One region of the Spectribacter hydrogenoxidans genome, then DNA from elsewhere that is predicted to be linked to it. Evidence: riboswitches for the same ligand, from Rfam matches in the RefSeq annotation. Region 1 holds a riboswitch; the other holds the start of a gene.
What was found. Region 1 has a riboswitch for S-adenosylmethionine ahead of RM532_RS11160 (O-succinylhomoserine sulfhydrylase). Riboswitches for the same ligand answer to the same signal wherever they lie in the genome.
Positions count from the first base shown of each region.

Region 1 (7,907 bases):
CCTGTGGCAGCGACAGTGGATCGCCCGCTATGCACGCTGGCGCAGCCGCCTGCGCGGCCGCCGCAGCAATCCGGAGATAATGGACGTCAACCGGCAAACAGTGCGGGCCTTCATGGCCGAACGGGAAACCCGGTTACTGATCCACGGCCACACCCACCGCCCCGCCGATCATGAGCTCACGGTCGACGGCGAAAACGCTCATCGGCTGGTGCTGGCCGACTGGCGACAGGATCATGGTGAGGTGCTTACGCTGGACAACTCGGGATGGGAGCGCCATCCCCTGATATAGCCGCTAAGCGGACGAGTTTCGCTCTTGGAGATACTCGAGCTCGGACTCGGCAAACCCGGCCCGCCGCCGGTCCGGGAAGTTATACGGGCCGGGCGGCCCGCCGTTCATGTAGGTCTCGAGCAGGTGCGGAAACAGCGTGTCCGGATCCTCGCCGCGCTGCTCGCAGCAATACCGAAACCAGCGGGTGCCGATGGCCACGTGCGGCACCTCCTCTTCCAGGATGATTTCCAGGATGGCCACCGTTTCCCGGTCGCCGGCGCCGGTGAGGCGCTTGATCATCCCGGGCGTGACATCCAGCCCACGGGCCTCCAGCACACGCGGGACCAGCGCCATGCGCACCAGTACGTCGTGCGCCGTTTTTACTGCGGCTTCCCACAATCCGTTGTGGGCGTCGAAATCGCCGTAGGCGAATCCGAGCTCGCCCAGCCGTTCGCTCAGCAAGCGAAAGTGCCGCGTCTCGTCCGCGGCAACCCGCAGCCAGTCGCGGTAGAAGTCGGCCGGCATGCCGGTGAAACGCCAGGCGGCGTCCAGCCCCAGATTGATGGCATTGAACTCGATATGGGCGATGGCATGAACCAGCGCGGCGCGGCTCTCGACCGTCCCCAGGCCGCGCCGCGGCAGCTTCGCCGGGTGCACCAGCTGCGGCCGCGACGGCCGGCCGGGCATGGCGATGACCGGCGATTCGCCGGTCTCGCCTGCCAGCACACCGGCATCCCCGACAGCCAGTTCGTCGACCCGGCGGCACTTGTCCACCGGATCGTCGGCCATCAGAGCCGAATGGATGTCATCGCGCGTCAAAGGGCTGCCAGCCCTGGCTCGAGATCGGCAATGATGTCCTCGACATTCTCCAGGCCGGCCGAAATCCGCACCAGTCCGTCGCCGATGCCGGCGCGGGCGCGTTCCTCGGCGGAAATCCGCGAATGCGTGGTGCTGGCCGGATGCACGATGGTGGTCCGGGTGTCGCCAAGATTGGCGGTGATCGACAGCATGCGGGTGCCGTTGATCACCTGCCAGACCCCGGCCCGGCCGCCGGCCACCTCGAATGCCACAATACCCCCGAAGCCGGTCTGCTGACGGCTCGCCAGTTCGTGCTGGGGATGCGACGCCAGCCCGGGGTAATGCACCCGTGTGATGCCCGGTTGTGCCTCCAGCCAGGTCGCCAGCGTATGGGCGTTCTCGCTGTGGGCACGCATGCGCACTTCCAGGGTTTCCAGCGCCTTGTGGAAAATCCAGGCATTGAACGGGCTCATCGCCGGCCCGGCCGTGCGCAGGAAACCAAACACCTTCTCGCCCACGGTCTCGGCGTCCCCGATCACCGCGCCGCCCAGCGCCCGGCCCTGGCCGTCCAGGAACTTGGTGGCGGAATGAATGACGATATCGGCGCCGAAATCGAACGGTTTCTGCAGCGCCGGGGTGCAGAAGCAGTTGTCGACCACCAGCCAGCAGTCGTGCTCACGGGCGACCTGCGCCAGCGCGGCGATATCCACCACCTCGGTGAGCGGATTCGACGGGGTCTCCACGAACAGCATCCGCGTGTCGGGCGTAACCGCATCGCACCAGGCGTCGACATCCGTGGTCGCCACGTAACTGGTGCGGATGCCCAGCTTGCCCAGGTAGTTGTTGAACAGGCTGATGGTGGAGCCGAACAGGGTGTTGGCAGCCACGATATGATCGCCCTGCTCCAGCAGCCCGAGGCAGGTGGACAGGATCGCGGACATGCCCGACGACGTGGCCACGCAGCACTCGCCGCCTTCCATCGCCGCCAGCCGTTCGCCGAAGGCGCGGACGGTGGGATTGGTGAAGCGTGAGTAGATGTTGCCGGGCTCGTCGCCGGCGAAGCGGGCCGCGGCCTGGTCGGCCGAATCGAACACGAAACTGGACGTGGCGAAGATGGGTTCGCTGTGCTCGCCTTCGGGCGTGCGGCTGCGGCCGGCCCGCACGCCGCGGGTGGCGGTGCCCCAGGTGGGTTGGTCGTTCTCATTCATTTCGATCACCCGTTACAACACGATAAGACATTGTTTGCGGGCACAAAAAAACCCGCGTGCGAAGCGGGTCATGCCCGATTTAGCAGTATTTATTACGCGCCCGCAAGCTGGTCACAAATCGGCGCACTTCGCAGCTAAAGACTAGCCCTGCCCCGGCAGCCGGGTCAAGTTGATGCGGGTCGGGTTCAGCGCGCGTTATGCAGTTCGATCACCGCGCCCGGGGCGCTGCGGCGCTGCTCCTTGGCCGAATCGGAGCGGAACAGCTCCAGTTGCGACAGGTAGTCATCGTTGATATCGGCGGTGACGTAATCGCCGGTGAATACCGAATCCTCGAACCGCTGGATATGCGGATTGCCCTTCTGCACCGCCCGTCGCAGGTCGTCCATGTCCTGGTAGATCAGACGGTCGGCGCCGATGATGCGGCAGATTTCGTCCTCGTCGTAGCCATGCGCCACCAGTTCGCTGGCCGACGGCATATCGATGCCGTAGACGTTGGGGTAGCGAACCGGCGGGGCGGCGGAGGCAAAGTACACCTTGTTGGCACCCGCCTCGCGGGCCATCTGGATGATCTGCTGCGAGGTGGTGCCGCGTACGATGGAGTCGTCCACCAGCAGCACGTTCTTGCCGGCGAACTCCAGGTCGATGGGGTTGAGCTTCTGGCGCACGGATTTCTTGCGCTGCTGCTGCCCCGGCATGATGAAGGTGCGGCCGATGTAGCGATTCTTGATGAAGCCCTCGCGGTACTTCACGTCCAGCTGGGCCGCCAGTTCCACCGCCGCCGTGCGTGAGGTCGAGGGTATCGGGATCACCACATCGATATCGTGGTCAGCCCATTCCCGCTTTATCTTGTCGGCCAGGTAGGTGCCCATGCGCAGCCGCGACTTGTACACGTAAACATTGTCGATAACCGAGTCCGGCCGCGCCAGATAGACGTATTCGAAGATACAGGGCGACACCACCGGCTTTTCCGCGCACTGGCGTACATGAAGCTGGCCGTCGAGCGTGATCACCACCGCCTCGCCCGGCTGGATGTCACCAATCAGTTCGAACCCCAGCGCATCAAGCGCGACACTTTCCGAGGCCACCATGTAATCGGTACCCGCCGGCCCGGTACGCTTGCCGTAGACCACCGGCCGGATGCCGTTCGGATCACGGAATGCCACCAGCCCGTAGCCGGTGATCATGGCCACCGCCGCATAGGCCCCGCGACAGCGGCGATGCAGGGCTGCCACCGACTCGAACACATCGTTTTCGTTGAGCGTCAGCCCACCGCGCAGCATCAGCTCGTGGGCGAACGCATTGAGCAGGATTTCGCTATCCGAATCGGTATTCAGATGGCGGCGATCGGCGCGGAACAATGCCTCGCTGAGCTCGCCGGCATTGGTAAGATTGCCATTGTGCGACAGGCAAATGCCGTAGGGCGTGTTCACGTAGAACGGCTGGGCCTCGGCCGAGGATTCCACCCCCGCCGTGGGATAGCGCACATGCCCGACCCCAGCGTTGCCCTGAAGGCGCACCATGTGCTCGGTACGGAAGACATCCCGCACCAGTCCATTGTCCTTGCGCAGGTGCAGACGCCCATCCTGCGTGGTGATGATGCCGGCGGCGTCCTGCCCGCGGTGCTGCAGGACGGTCAGTGCATCGTAGATGTCCTGATTGACCGGCCCCTGGGCGACCATTCCGGCAATTCCACACATGGTCAGGCGTTGTCTCCCGTATCGTTGGTTGGCGCCGTGTCAGTAGGCACCGGCGGGTCGAAGCGGATTTCCGAGGCCAGTTCTTCCGGCAGCCAGTCCCGCAGCCAGACGGCGCCCCGCTCCAGATGCCCGACGAACAGCGACTGATCCCACCAGTCGTCCCGGGGCACCGGCGTGAGCCCGGCAATGAGCACCAGCAACACCAGCAGCGCGGCCCCGCGCAGCACCCCGAACAGGCCGCCCAGGCCGCGATCGGTGCCGGCAAACCCGGTACGGTCGACCAGCCCGGCCATCAGGTGATTGAATACCGCCCCGATGATGAGCACGGCGATGAACAGCACGCCAAAGGCCACGGCCAGACGCGCGGAGCCCACGGAAATCCAGCCTTCAAGCATGCCGGCGGCCGGCGTGGCGAAGCGGAATGCCAGCCAGAAGGCCACGATCCACGTGGCCAGGCCAATCGCCTCGCGAAAGAAGCCACGGAAGAACCCGACCATGGCCGAAACGGCGATCACGGCCAGAATCGCGTAGTCGATCCAGATCACCGGCGGCTATCGCTGCGAGGGCGTCATGACGCGGATGTTACCAGACCGGAGACGCAGCCGGCCTATTCGGCCGACTGCACCTGCGGCTGGTGTCCCGCCCCGCGCAGCTTGACCGCGGCGTGCTCGGCCTCGGCCTCGCTGCCAAACGGACCGACCCGCACCCGGTAGAACGTACGCTCACCCACCGTGGCCGGCTGGTAGAACGCCGGAAAGTCGGGATTCAGTTCCGCCGCCAGGCTGCGCGCATTGGCCTCGTCGCCGAAGCTGCCGACCTGGACAACCCAGTCTCCCGCGGGTGTCTGCTCGCGACGCAGGCTGGTTGCGGCCGGCGGCGCCTCGGCGGGCTCGCTTTCGGGCTCGGGCTCGGGCTCGGGCTCGGGTTCGGGTTCTGGCTCGGGTTCTGGCTCTGGCTCGGGTTCCGGCTCGGGTGCCGGTTGCGGCTCGGGCTCGGGTGCGTTGGGCGTTTCCTGCTTCGGTTGCGATGCCGGCGGCTCTGTCTCGCCAGACTGGTCCCGGGCAGGCACGGGCTGCGACACCTGCGCCGGCGGCGTGTCCGTCTGTTCCGTTCCAGACGAAGTGCCCTTCGCCGGAGCCGTCTCATCCTCGTCCACCGGTACGGCTTCGCCGGACGGGCGAATCTCGAACACCCGCACCTCTTCACCCTCGCCCGGGCCGTCGGGCTGGGCCAGCCAGACCAGCGTCGCCGGAATCAGCACCCCGATGCCCAGCAGCACGGCCGCGCCCAGCAGGCGCAGTTTGGTCACGTCTTCCACGGGCTATCCTCCAACAGAGTCATGACCTCGCCCACGGTATAGAACGACCCGCAGACCAGGATGCGATCGCCGGGCTCGGCCCGGCCGCGGGCGGCGGCGAATGCCGACCCGATATCCTCGTAGGCCGAAGCCGATCCCGGCAATTGCGCCGAAAGTGCCTCTCCATCCAGGCCTCGCGGTCCGCTCAGACTGCCGGCGAACCAGGCCGTCACGACATCGGCCAGGTGGGTGGTCGCGCCCGCGATCGGCTTGTTCGCGAGCATGCCGATGACCGCCAGCGTCCGCCCGGGGACCGGGTGCTTCGCCAGCCACTCGCGCAATACCGCCATGGCCTCGGCGTTGTGACCCACGTCCAGCACCAGGTCCACGGCCCCTGCCAGGCGCTGGCGGCGCCCCGGCACCGCGAACCCGGCAAGCCGGGCATCGATGACGGATGCATCCAGTGGATAGCCGGCGGCGCGAAGCGTGGCCAGAGCCGCTGCCAGGTTATCGGGCAGCAGGCCCGGAACCGGTTGCAGCGCGAATTCGGCCCCGGTCCAGTCATGCCAGTGCCAGTGTTGCGCCCCGGCCACCAGGTCGTAATCGATCCCGATCCGGCGCAGCAGCGCGCCAGTCTTCGAGGCGGCCGCGGCGATGCTGGCCGGGGGATCGCGGTCGGCACAGACGGCGGGTCGATCGGCACGGAAAATCCCGGCCTTCTCGCGACCAATGGCCTCGCGGTTATCGCCGAGCCAGTCGACATGATCGAGGCCGATACTGGTGATCACCGAGGCCGTCGCATCGAAGGCGTTGACCGCGTCCAGCCGCCCGCCCATGCCGACTTCGAGCACTACCTGATCGACGCCGGCCTGTGCGAAGCAGTGCATGGCCGTGAGCGTGCCGAATTCGAAATAGGTCAGCGGAACCTCGCCACGGGCCTCGGCCACGGCCCGGAATGCGGCGACCAGCCCGGCATCGTCGACCGGTTCGCCGTCGATGCGGATGCGCTCGTTGTAACGAACCAAGTGCGGCGAGGTGTACACACCGGTGCGGCCGGCCAGCAGCCGTTCCAGTACCAGCGCGCAACTGCCCTTGCCGTTGGTACCGCCCACCGCCAGGATCGGGGCCGGGAACGGCTGCAACCCCATGCGGCCGCCGACTTCGACCACGCGGGCCAGATCGAGATCGATTTCCCGGGGGTGAAGCGTTTCCTGCCAGCGCAGCCAGTCGTCGACGGTAACCGGGGTCGGCGACAGCACCGCGCTCATTGAATGTCGGCGGCGCGGGCTTTCTGGTGGGTCATCATCGCCAGCAGGTTGTGCACGCGATCACGCAACTCGCGGCGGTCCACGATCATGTCGATCGCACCGTGCTCCAGCAGGAATTCGCTGCGCTGGAAGCCCTCCGGCAGCGTCTGCTGCACCGTCTGCTCGATCACGCGTGGGCCGGCAAACCCGATCAGGGCGCCCGGCTCGGCCATGTTGATGTCGCCCAGCATCGAGAAACTGGCGGCAACACCACCCATGGTGGGATGCGTGAGCACCGACACGAACGGCTGCCCGGCGGCGCTCAGGCGGCCGAGGGCCGAACTGGTCTTGGCCATCTGCAGCAACGAGAACAGACCTTCCTGCATGCGTGCGCCGCCGCTGGCGGAGAAGCAGACCAGCGGGCGCTTGCGTTCCGCGGCATGCAGCGCGGCGCGGGCGAACTTCTCGCCCACCACACTTCCCATCGACCCGCCCATGAAACGGAAGTCCATGGCGCCGGCAACAATGGCCAGCCCCTTGACCGCTCCGTCCATGACGATGATCGCCTCGCGTTCCTCGGTATCACGCTGGGCCTGCTGCAGGCGTTCGCGATACTTGCGATTGTCGCGGAACTTGAGCGGGTCGCGCGGTTCGATGCTGCCGAACAGCTCCTCGCGCGGCTCGTGGTCGAGAAACGTGTCCAGCCGCTGGCGGCCGGTGAGCACCTGGTGTGCGCCGCACTTGGGACAGACCTGGATGGTGCGCTCCATCTCCGCGCGGTAGAGCACCGCACCGCAGTCGTCGCACTTGGTCCAGACGCCCTCGGGGACGTTCTTCTTGCCCTCGGCGTCGCGATTCATCTGCGAAGGCATGATCTTCTCGAGCCAACTCATGCGCTTGCTCCGACCGCGGCAGTGGTTTCATCCATGGCCCGACGCATGGCCGCGAGCGTGGCCGGCACCTCGGTGCAGAGGCGATCGCGATCCGCGCCGATTTCGCCGATCTGGCCAACCAGGGCGCTGCCCACAACCACCCCGTCCGCCACCCGCGCCACGGCGGCCGCGGCGTCCGGGGTACTGATACCGAAACCCACGGCCAGGGGCTGGTCCGTATGACGGCGAATCATCGCCAGCCGGTCGTCCAGCGCCGCCACGTCCAGTGACGCCGCACCGGTTACGCCCTTGAGCGACACGTAGTAAAGAAAGCCACTGGCGTGTTCCGCGACCCGAGCCAGCCGCGACTCGATGGTGGTGGGTGCCACCAGACAGACCGTATCCAGCCCGGCCGCGGTGAACAGCGGCGCCACATCGCCGGCCTCGTCGGCGCCCAGATCGACCGCGAGAACACCGTCCACGCCCGCCTCGGCGGCCGTACTGGCGAACCGCTCGATGC
Region 1 covers NZ_JAVRIB010000011.1:24,156-32,062, reverse strand. Annotated here, with positions in the region: gene RM532_RS11170 (UDP-2,3-diacylglucosamine diphosphatase) at 1-289, shown strand, start outside; gene RM532_RS11165 (ferritin-like domain-containing protein) at 293-1,057, opposite strand; gene RM532_RS11160 (O-succinylhomoserine sulfhydrylase) at 1,084-2,274, opposite strand; SAM riboswitch at 2,333-2,409, opposite strand; gene purF (amidophosphoribosyltransferase) at 2,460-3,971, opposite strand; gene RM532_RS11150 (CvpA family protein) at 3,974-4,516, opposite strand; gene RM532_RS11145 (SPOR domain-containing protein) at 4,579-5,289, opposite strand; gene folC (bifunctional tetrahydrofolate synthase/dihydrofolate synthase) at 5,277-6,536, opposite strand; gene accD (acetyl-CoA carboxylase, carboxyltransferase subunit beta) at 6,533-7,408, opposite strand; gene trpA (tryptophan synthase subunit alpha) at 7,405-7,907, opposite strand, start outside.

Region 2 (7,907 bases), on a different contig from region 1:
GCCCGATTATCGGCCGTATCTGATCGTGCGGTTCTTCACCGGCCTGCGCACGGGCGAGCTACACGGCTTGCAGTGGCGCTACGTGGACTTCGAGCGGCGCCAGATTCTGGTGCGTCGAAACCTGGTGCGCGGGCGCCTGGAAACCACCAAGACGGATGGGTCCCAGCGCGAGGTCGACCTCAGTCAGCCGGTGCTGGAGGCATTACAGGTACAGCACGAGGCCACCGCCAGCCTGTCGGACTTCGTGTTCTGCAATGCCGCCGGGGCGCCGCTGGATCTGGATAACGTCAACAACCGGGTCTGGTTCCCCCTACTTCGGTATCTGGGCCTGGAGCGGCGCCGGCCGTACCAGACCCGGCATACGGCAGCCACGCTCTGGCTGGGGGCGGGCGAGAACCCGGAGTGGGTGGCCCGACAGCTCGGCCACAGCGATACCACCATGCTGTTCAAGACCTACTCGCGATTCGTGCCGAATCTGACACGGCGCGACGGCTCGGCCATGGAGCGGCTGCTGGCCGGTCAGATCACCTCGCACAGGGACGCGCACTCAGGCGTTGGCGCAGTCCCTGCGTCCCATAACGCAACAACGCCCCATTAATAAGAAAAAGGAGGCTGTCATGACAGCACTCGACAAGGCGCCTACGCGTCTCAACAGCATCGTCCAGGGCCAGTATCTGCTGACCGACGTGACCCAGCGCCAGACATCCGGCGGCAAGTGGTTCGCCACGGCGACCCTGGAGGACAGCAGGGATTCGATCGACGCCTACGTCTGGCCGGAATCCGGCCTGCTGGGGAATCTGCCAGTCCATCGGCCCGTTCCGGTCCAGGCGGCGCTGTATGTCCGCCGATTCGGGGGCCGCGTGATCGGCGATCTGCGGGCCCTGCATACCATCAGTGAGCCGGAGATCAGGAATGCAGCCCGGCTGCTGCCGCGGTCGCTGTGTCCCGAGGCGGCCGTTGCCGCGCTCGAAGCGCTCGAGACCATGGTGGGCAAGCTGGACCCCGAGCCGCTGCGTCGTTTCATCAACCGGGTGCTACTCGATACCCGTATCAGCCCGGCGATCCTGACCTGCCGGGGGAGTCTGGGGCATCACCACGCCGCCCGAGGCGGTCTACTGATCCACAGCATGCATGTGATGGCGCTGTGTGATCGGCTGACTGAGGGAGCGCTTACACCAGTAGAGTGTGATCTCATCAAGGTCGTCGCCCTGATGCACGACTTGGGAAAAATCCGGACCGTGGGTGACAACGACACCCGGCCGGTGCACTACAAGCTGGTCGACCACGGGGTGCAGACCAGTCGTCTGCTGGATAGACACCTGGAGTGGCTGCGCTCGCGCGCGCCGGATCTGGCTGCCGCCCTGAACTACATGCTCGGGTACATCGGACAACCTAATGCGATGCGCCATCGCGCGCGTTTCGTGGGCGCCGACATCGTGGTGTACGCCGACCGGATCAGTGCCGGTCTGGCCAATGGCCGGCGTTTGTCGGCCCTACTGGGTGAGACGTTGGCCGGGCAACAGCTCGCCGCGCTACCTGTACTGGCGCATCAGACGCTGGTAAGCGAGCAGCACGCGCTGCCGCATTGACCCCACCGGCGGCCCGCCGCCGCCACAACGCGTTGCCATGCATGGCTCGGCGGCGAGCCGGGCCATGCGGGGCAACTGCATATCCGACGACGCCGATTCCGATCAATAACAACAACAAACCGGAGAAGCGCCATGAATCCATACGAGCGCCTGATGATGATCGCACTGGGCTTTATTCTCATATACGCCGCGATGCTGATACTCGGCGCGCCATGAAACGACGGTCGCGCCGGCACTACCGGTATCTGTTAACCGCCAACGGTGCCCGAGGACCACCTGTCAGATGGCGCCCTGTCCTCCTCCGGAATCAGGCCCGGTTGTCAGCGAATAGTGATACTTGCCGGCGCGCAGCAATTGGTCGAGATGAGCCCCGACACATCCATCAGCAAACTGGCCGCTCGCGATAATGCGAGCGGCCTGAGCCTTGGACACGCCGCGATAATGGTTATTTGCATCCGCTGCAGCGGTAGCCATCTCGCGAATACCGGAGACGAACTCCGGGCTGACGTATACACCCGCCCGATTCGCCGCGATGGCACACACGCCCCATCCAGCAATCAACTCGACCACGGACCAAGCCCAATAGCAACCGGCTAGCTGGTCCTCGGCCGCGGCTTCACTTTCCTCGGACAGCTGCAACGGAAAGTCTGGCCGGGGGACAGGCCATGCGGCCTCTTTCCAGGGTTCCGCGTACCGCTGAAAACCCTCGAAAACGTTGCTCGAGAACTCGAAAGCCTTCGGCAGTCTGAATGACACGCCTCTTGCCGGCGCCGCCGCAGCAGATGCTCGGATTCGTTCCATGGCGCCGTGTTCGACGCCCCGAGCTGCGTTGTAACGGGCCGCCGCCCGGTAGGCCGAGGCTTCATCCCCGAAGTGGCGATCAGCGACGCGCCAGCCACCGCCGACGTTGGCCACAGCCACGGTCAAATGCCAGTCACCCTCGATTGGTGCCGGTGCCCAGCACCACAAGTACCGGCCAAACTCTCGCGTTGCGGCGCGCAAGTGCAGTTTGGGCAGCGTCCAGCAACCACGAGGCTCTTTGCTATCTACTTCCGAGTTTCCCATGTGAGCTTCTCCATTAGTCGATGGGATGGAGTCGCTACGCTGGCTCGGGGCCCGACAGCCGCGATGGCGACGACTCTTGCCGCGTCAGGATCTGTCACGCCGTCGGAAGGGTGGCTCAGGATGGCCGTAAACTGCCAGAGACTCGATGGAATACTAGTTCGTCACCGCTAACACGTGGCTTTCGGCCTTCGAACCGGACGTCATTCCAGCTCAAGTTCCGTTCCCAAGCGTTTTTTATAGCTCGGGTCCCGATAAATCGTCTCACCATCTCTGCTTTCTATACGCCCCTTAGGACGGTAGCCGCCATCCCGCACCCGACGCGTGCCGCCGGCGTCAGGCGCACTGATCTCGCCCACGGGCTGGTAATTGGAGTCACGCACGGTATAGCTGCCGTCGGCCTGCCGGTCCAGCCGGTACTTCGCGCGGTACAGATTGTCGCGGATGATGTAGTCGTCGCCCCGCTGCTGGATATCGCCTTGCCGCTGATAGTTGCTGTCACGGATGGTCCCGGTATCGCGGTCGCCGTACTGGAATTCCGAGAGCGTCCGCATGCGGGGTTCGCCGGTTGCAACGCAACCGCTCAGAAGCACGCCCGCGACTAGCAATGACAGGAGCTGCAATGTGGGTTCTTCCAATCGGTTGATCTGGCTCATGGCATCCGCTCCCGAGACGTCGAGACTAGCCGCTTGGCAATTTTCGCGTCAGGCTGCCCGCTAGACACCGCTCACCCTGCGACGTTTGCTGCGCGCTGTCCATTATTGGCAGATCCATCCGACAGGGCGTGTCGGAAAAGCCCAGAAAACGTCACGGAGAGATCAGATATGGCCACCTCCCTGCCGGAAACATTCGCCTGGTTCGAGGCCCAGCCGTTGAAGGATCGGGAGCGCACGAGAATCTGCCAGTGCGGCACCGAGCAGGTGATTCGTCGGTCCAGAGACCGCAGTCGCATGCGGGCTGCCATGCTCAGCCTGGTGTTCGTCGATCAGTTCCTGCATCAGCATTACGGCAGCCTCCATCCCCGGTTCCGCGAGTGCTACCCCACCCCGCAGCTGGCACACCACGCCTTCCACGGCCACACCTCGCCGAGCTGGCTGGTCTATTCCCAGTACGAATACGATCCGAAGCCGGACTGGTCGCTGATTGCCGCCACCCTTCGCGATTGCCTGGATGACGCCAGAACCTGGCTCGAGGCCGAATCCGGCGAGCCCAAGCCGGACTTTTGGGTGCTCGTGCGATACGAAATCAAGCGCGAGTTCGAGTGGCAGCACCAGGACGATCTGATGGCGGCGTTGTCCTGAACACGGGCCCGTCCAATCTCGGCGACGCATTTGCAGGGCCTCGGTAGCGCTGCTAGTCTTCACATCGCGCCGATTTGAGCTCAGCTTGCGGGCGCGTAACAAATGCCGCTAAAGCGACCTGGAAAGGCCCGCTTTGGCGTATTCGCTGAGCGGGTTTTTTATTGCCCGGGTGCCGGGCAGCCGCCGATTTAAGTACCAACTTGCGGGCGGGATACAAGTACGGCTAAAGCGGCGGTATCCGGTTCACTCCCCGACCGACACCTGCCGGTGTTTCTGTTCGGGGACGAGGAATCGGATCATGACGCAGCGCTATCTCTTCACCTCCGAGTCGGTCTCCGACGGCCACCCCGACAAGCTGGCCGACCGCATCTCGGATACCGTCCTCGACCGCTGTCTGACGCTGGACGCCCACGCGCGGGTCGCCTGCGAAACCCTGCTGGCCGACAACCTCGTGGTGGTGGCCGGCGAATTCGGCTTTCGCGACGAACGGCACTTCGAGCAGCTGCGTGGCGAGCTGGACGGGCTGGTCCGTGGCGTCCTGCGCGAGACCGGCTACAACGACAGCTTTCCCGGCATCGACCCCGACCGCTGCGAGGTGCTCCTGCGGGTGCACGGCCAGTCGGTGGAGATCGCCGGGGCCGTCGTTCACGAGGATGGCGAACTCGGGGCCGGCGATCAGGGCCTGATGTTCGGATACGCCTGTGACGAGACCCCGGAGCTGATGCCATTGGCCATCCGCCTGGCACACCGGATCATGCAGCAGCACAAGCGGCTGCGCGGGGACGGCACCCTGCTCTGGCTGCGCCCGGACGCCAAGGCCCAGGTGACGCTCGGCTATGAGGACGGCCGCCCGGCGACCATTGAAACCGTAGTGGTCTCCACCCAGACCGATGGCACCCTCGATGAGATCGAGCTCCATAACCAGGTCATGCAACAGGTCGTGTCGCCGATCATGCCCAAGGCACTGATGCGCCCCCACTCCCAGTGCCTGGTCAACCCCGGCGGGCGATTCGAGGCCGGCGGCCCCCACGCGGATACCGGGCTGACCGGGCGCAAGATCATCGTGGACACCTATGGCGGGAGCTGTCCGCATGGCGGTGGCGCATTCTCGGGCAAGGACCCGACCAAGGTTGACCGGTCAGCCGCGTATGCGGCGCGATGGGTCGCCAAGACGGTGATGGCCGCGGAGCTGGCGTCGAAGGCCACCGTGCAACTGGCCTATGCGATCGGCCGAGCAGCCCCGGTGTCGGTGCGTGTGGACACTCATGGCACCGCCAGCATTGAGGAGGCGGAGATTGAACAGGCCGTCCATCGGGTCTTCGATCTGTCGCCGGCGGGCATCATCCGGGACCTCGAGCTGACACGACCGATCTATGCGGCGACCGCGGCTTTCGGCCACTTCGGGCGGGAGCTGCCGGAATTCACGTGGGAATCGACGGCCCGGGTCGATGCGCTGCGGGCAGAACTCGGGCTCGGACCCGGCGCGCCGGAAAAGCAACGGCAGCTGTCCCGCTTCATGAAGGAACTGCATGGCGCCGGGCAGGTCAGCGACGAGATGCGCGCCTGGTGGGCGAATCGCTACTGATCCTAGCATGGCGCAGTCACGCCCATCACGGCGGCGGCCGTGTGCCGGGACAGGTCGATGGCGGGAAGGCCCGCCTCGGCCATCGCCCGGCCGAGCTTTTCGACGAGGTCGGGGTTCTGCTCGTCGGGCGACGGCGGTTCGCGCAGAATCCAGCAGACGGCGGGGATGCTGGGGCCGTCGAAGAGTTCGGCGATGACGGCCTCCGGTCCGTAGACATCCAAGCCAGAGTCCCGGTAAAGCTCGCGGATTTCATCGTGGGTGAGCGAGTAAACAACCCCGAATGCATGATCACCGGGCGACCGCACAATAGTGGAGAGGTGACCAATGCAAAGCTGGTGATCCGGTACCGAGGCCAGCCGCGGGTTGCGCGGTTGCACCCCGCGGTCCGTGAGCATGCGCGGGTCGAGATAAAGACCGTAGAAGAGAATATCGGTTAACCGATCACGCGAATCACTCGTATGCATTACTGCTTAACCAGCTTGTCCGCCGAGAAACAGGCTCTCAACAATCCACGTGTTCTGTTGGAAAGGTGAGCTGAGTCCATCAGCTTCAATCAACGCCGAGCGCCTTGAACACGGCATCGACCGGGTCAGAGTAAAAGCTGACCTGAAACTTGGAGAACAATTCGCTGGGCACAGACGCAATATCTTTGGCACTGCTCATTGGTAGCAGCACCTTTTTAGCGCCGGAATCCATGCCAACCTGCAGTACTTCGGCGAGATTTTCCGTTGGAACGATGTTGCCACCTAGGCTCATGTCGCCTAGCACCAACATTTGACTCTGAAGCGGCCGCCCCATCGTGCCCGAGCAGTAAGCTAGAAATGCCGGAAGCGTCATCTGTTTGGCCGGCCCGGTATTGTTTAACTCGACGATGTGCAGGTGCAAGTCGAACTCCCCCGCCCTCGTCATGGTGCTGACGCGGGAGATATTCGCCTTGAAATAGTCGTGCGCAACCTTCAGAGGTTCTTTCGCGGCCGCGCTTGAGCCCAATCCCGAGGTTGTCAGCTTGCCATTACCACTCGTTGCCTGCGTTTCAAGTCGATATAGACCAAGGTGACCACCAGACCCGGTGGTCGCGGTATACACCGTGCCGGGGTGGCTGGGTCCCTCCGGAATCAAACCGCCGCCGCCTTGCTCGCGAACGCTCACGAAGTGCTCTTCCATCGACTCATTGTCGATGTAAGAGAAATGCACGTCATAGAATTCCATGCCGCCAATGCGCTTGAGCTGCTCCTTTACGCGCCGGCGGGCTTCCAGGGCATATTCCAGGCATCGCCGAACCGCTTCCTTGTCATGCCCCGCATGGGGGTGCAAAAGCTTCAGCAAGCCCGATGCGCTACGGCGCACGGCGATGCTATCGCGCTGATTAAGATTGTTGCCTAGCTTGAAGTAGCGATCGATCTCGTCGGAGAAGTTGCGTTTACGCATTTCACGCATGAACTCGGCAAGATAGTCGGTGATCAGACCGTACTGATTAGTAAAGAACTCTGGCCGCATCTTCGGAATCTCCCAGCCCGGGAGATAGGCGTGGAAGCGATCGAAAAAGGCCGAGTCAATCATCGCCTCCGGGAAGGGGGTCAACAGATGGCTGGTCTTCAGTAGCGACTCGACCGAATGATTGATGTTGCCGATGAACATCATGCTGGCCTGCGCGTTGATCGAGTCGCGACCTCTGGCGAACGATCCAGAAGCCATATAGTCCTTCATGATCTGGACGCCGTCGTTGTCCTTGAAGTGAATGCCGGCAACCTCGTCGAAGGTCACTACATCCCAGAGGCCAACGAGGCCCACTTGGTGGCGTGACATGTTGTAGAAGAGGTTAGCGACCGTGGTTTGCCCGCCAGATACCAGAATGGAGTTCGGACTACATTCCTTATAAACGTGGCTTTTACCGGTACCGCGCGGCCCCAGTTCACACGCGTTATAGTTGTTCTCTACAAACGGGATTAGTCGGGCCAGTAAATGCCACTTCACCCGTGTCTCGAAGTGCGATGGCTCCATGCCAGTGGAGCGCAGCAACACATCCAGCCACTCTTCTTCCGTGAACTGTGGGCGCGCATCCAGCAGGGCATCGAGATCCGTGTTCGGCATCTGGATGGGCTTTAGCTCTTGGATCGTAAACGGCGAACCGCCTTGTCCTTCCTCGTAGTAGTAACGGATAGTGGCAATGCACCAAATACCGCCAACCAGCAGCTTCTCGAAGTTTTTGACATGACGGCCTTCGATGTTCGCGTTCGTAATGCCAAGATTGGATAACATGGCCTCGAACTGATCCTTCTTCTCGTTAAGCCGAACCGTCACCTTGTCGATGATCTTGAAGCTGCCGGCTTCCCGGATCTTGGCCTTGATCTTCTCGGCCTCGTCCGGTCG
Region 2 covers NZ_JAVRIB010000015.1:8,730-16,636, reverse strand. Annotated here, with positions in the region: gene RM532_RS13205 (Arm DNA-binding domain-containing protein) at 1-598, shown strand, start outside; gene RM532_RS13200 (HD domain-containing protein) at 618-1,589, shown strand; gene RM532_RS13195 (hypothetical protein) at 1,869-2,654, opposite strand; gene RM532_RS13190 (hypothetical protein) at 2,855-3,307, opposite strand; gene RM532_RS13185 (hypothetical protein) at 3,476-3,952, shown strand; SAM riboswitch at 4,009-4,085, shown strand; gene metK (methionine adenosyltransferase) at 4,251-5,537, shown strand; gene RM532_RS13175 (hypothetical protein) at 5,540-5,932, opposite strand; gene brxL (protease Lon-related BREX system protein BrxL) at 6,087-7,907, opposite strand, start outside.
Region 2: another riboswitch for S-adenosylmethionine. It lies ahead of metK (methionine adenosyltransferase); the one in region 1 lies ahead of RM532_RS11160 (O-succinylhomoserine sulfhydrylase).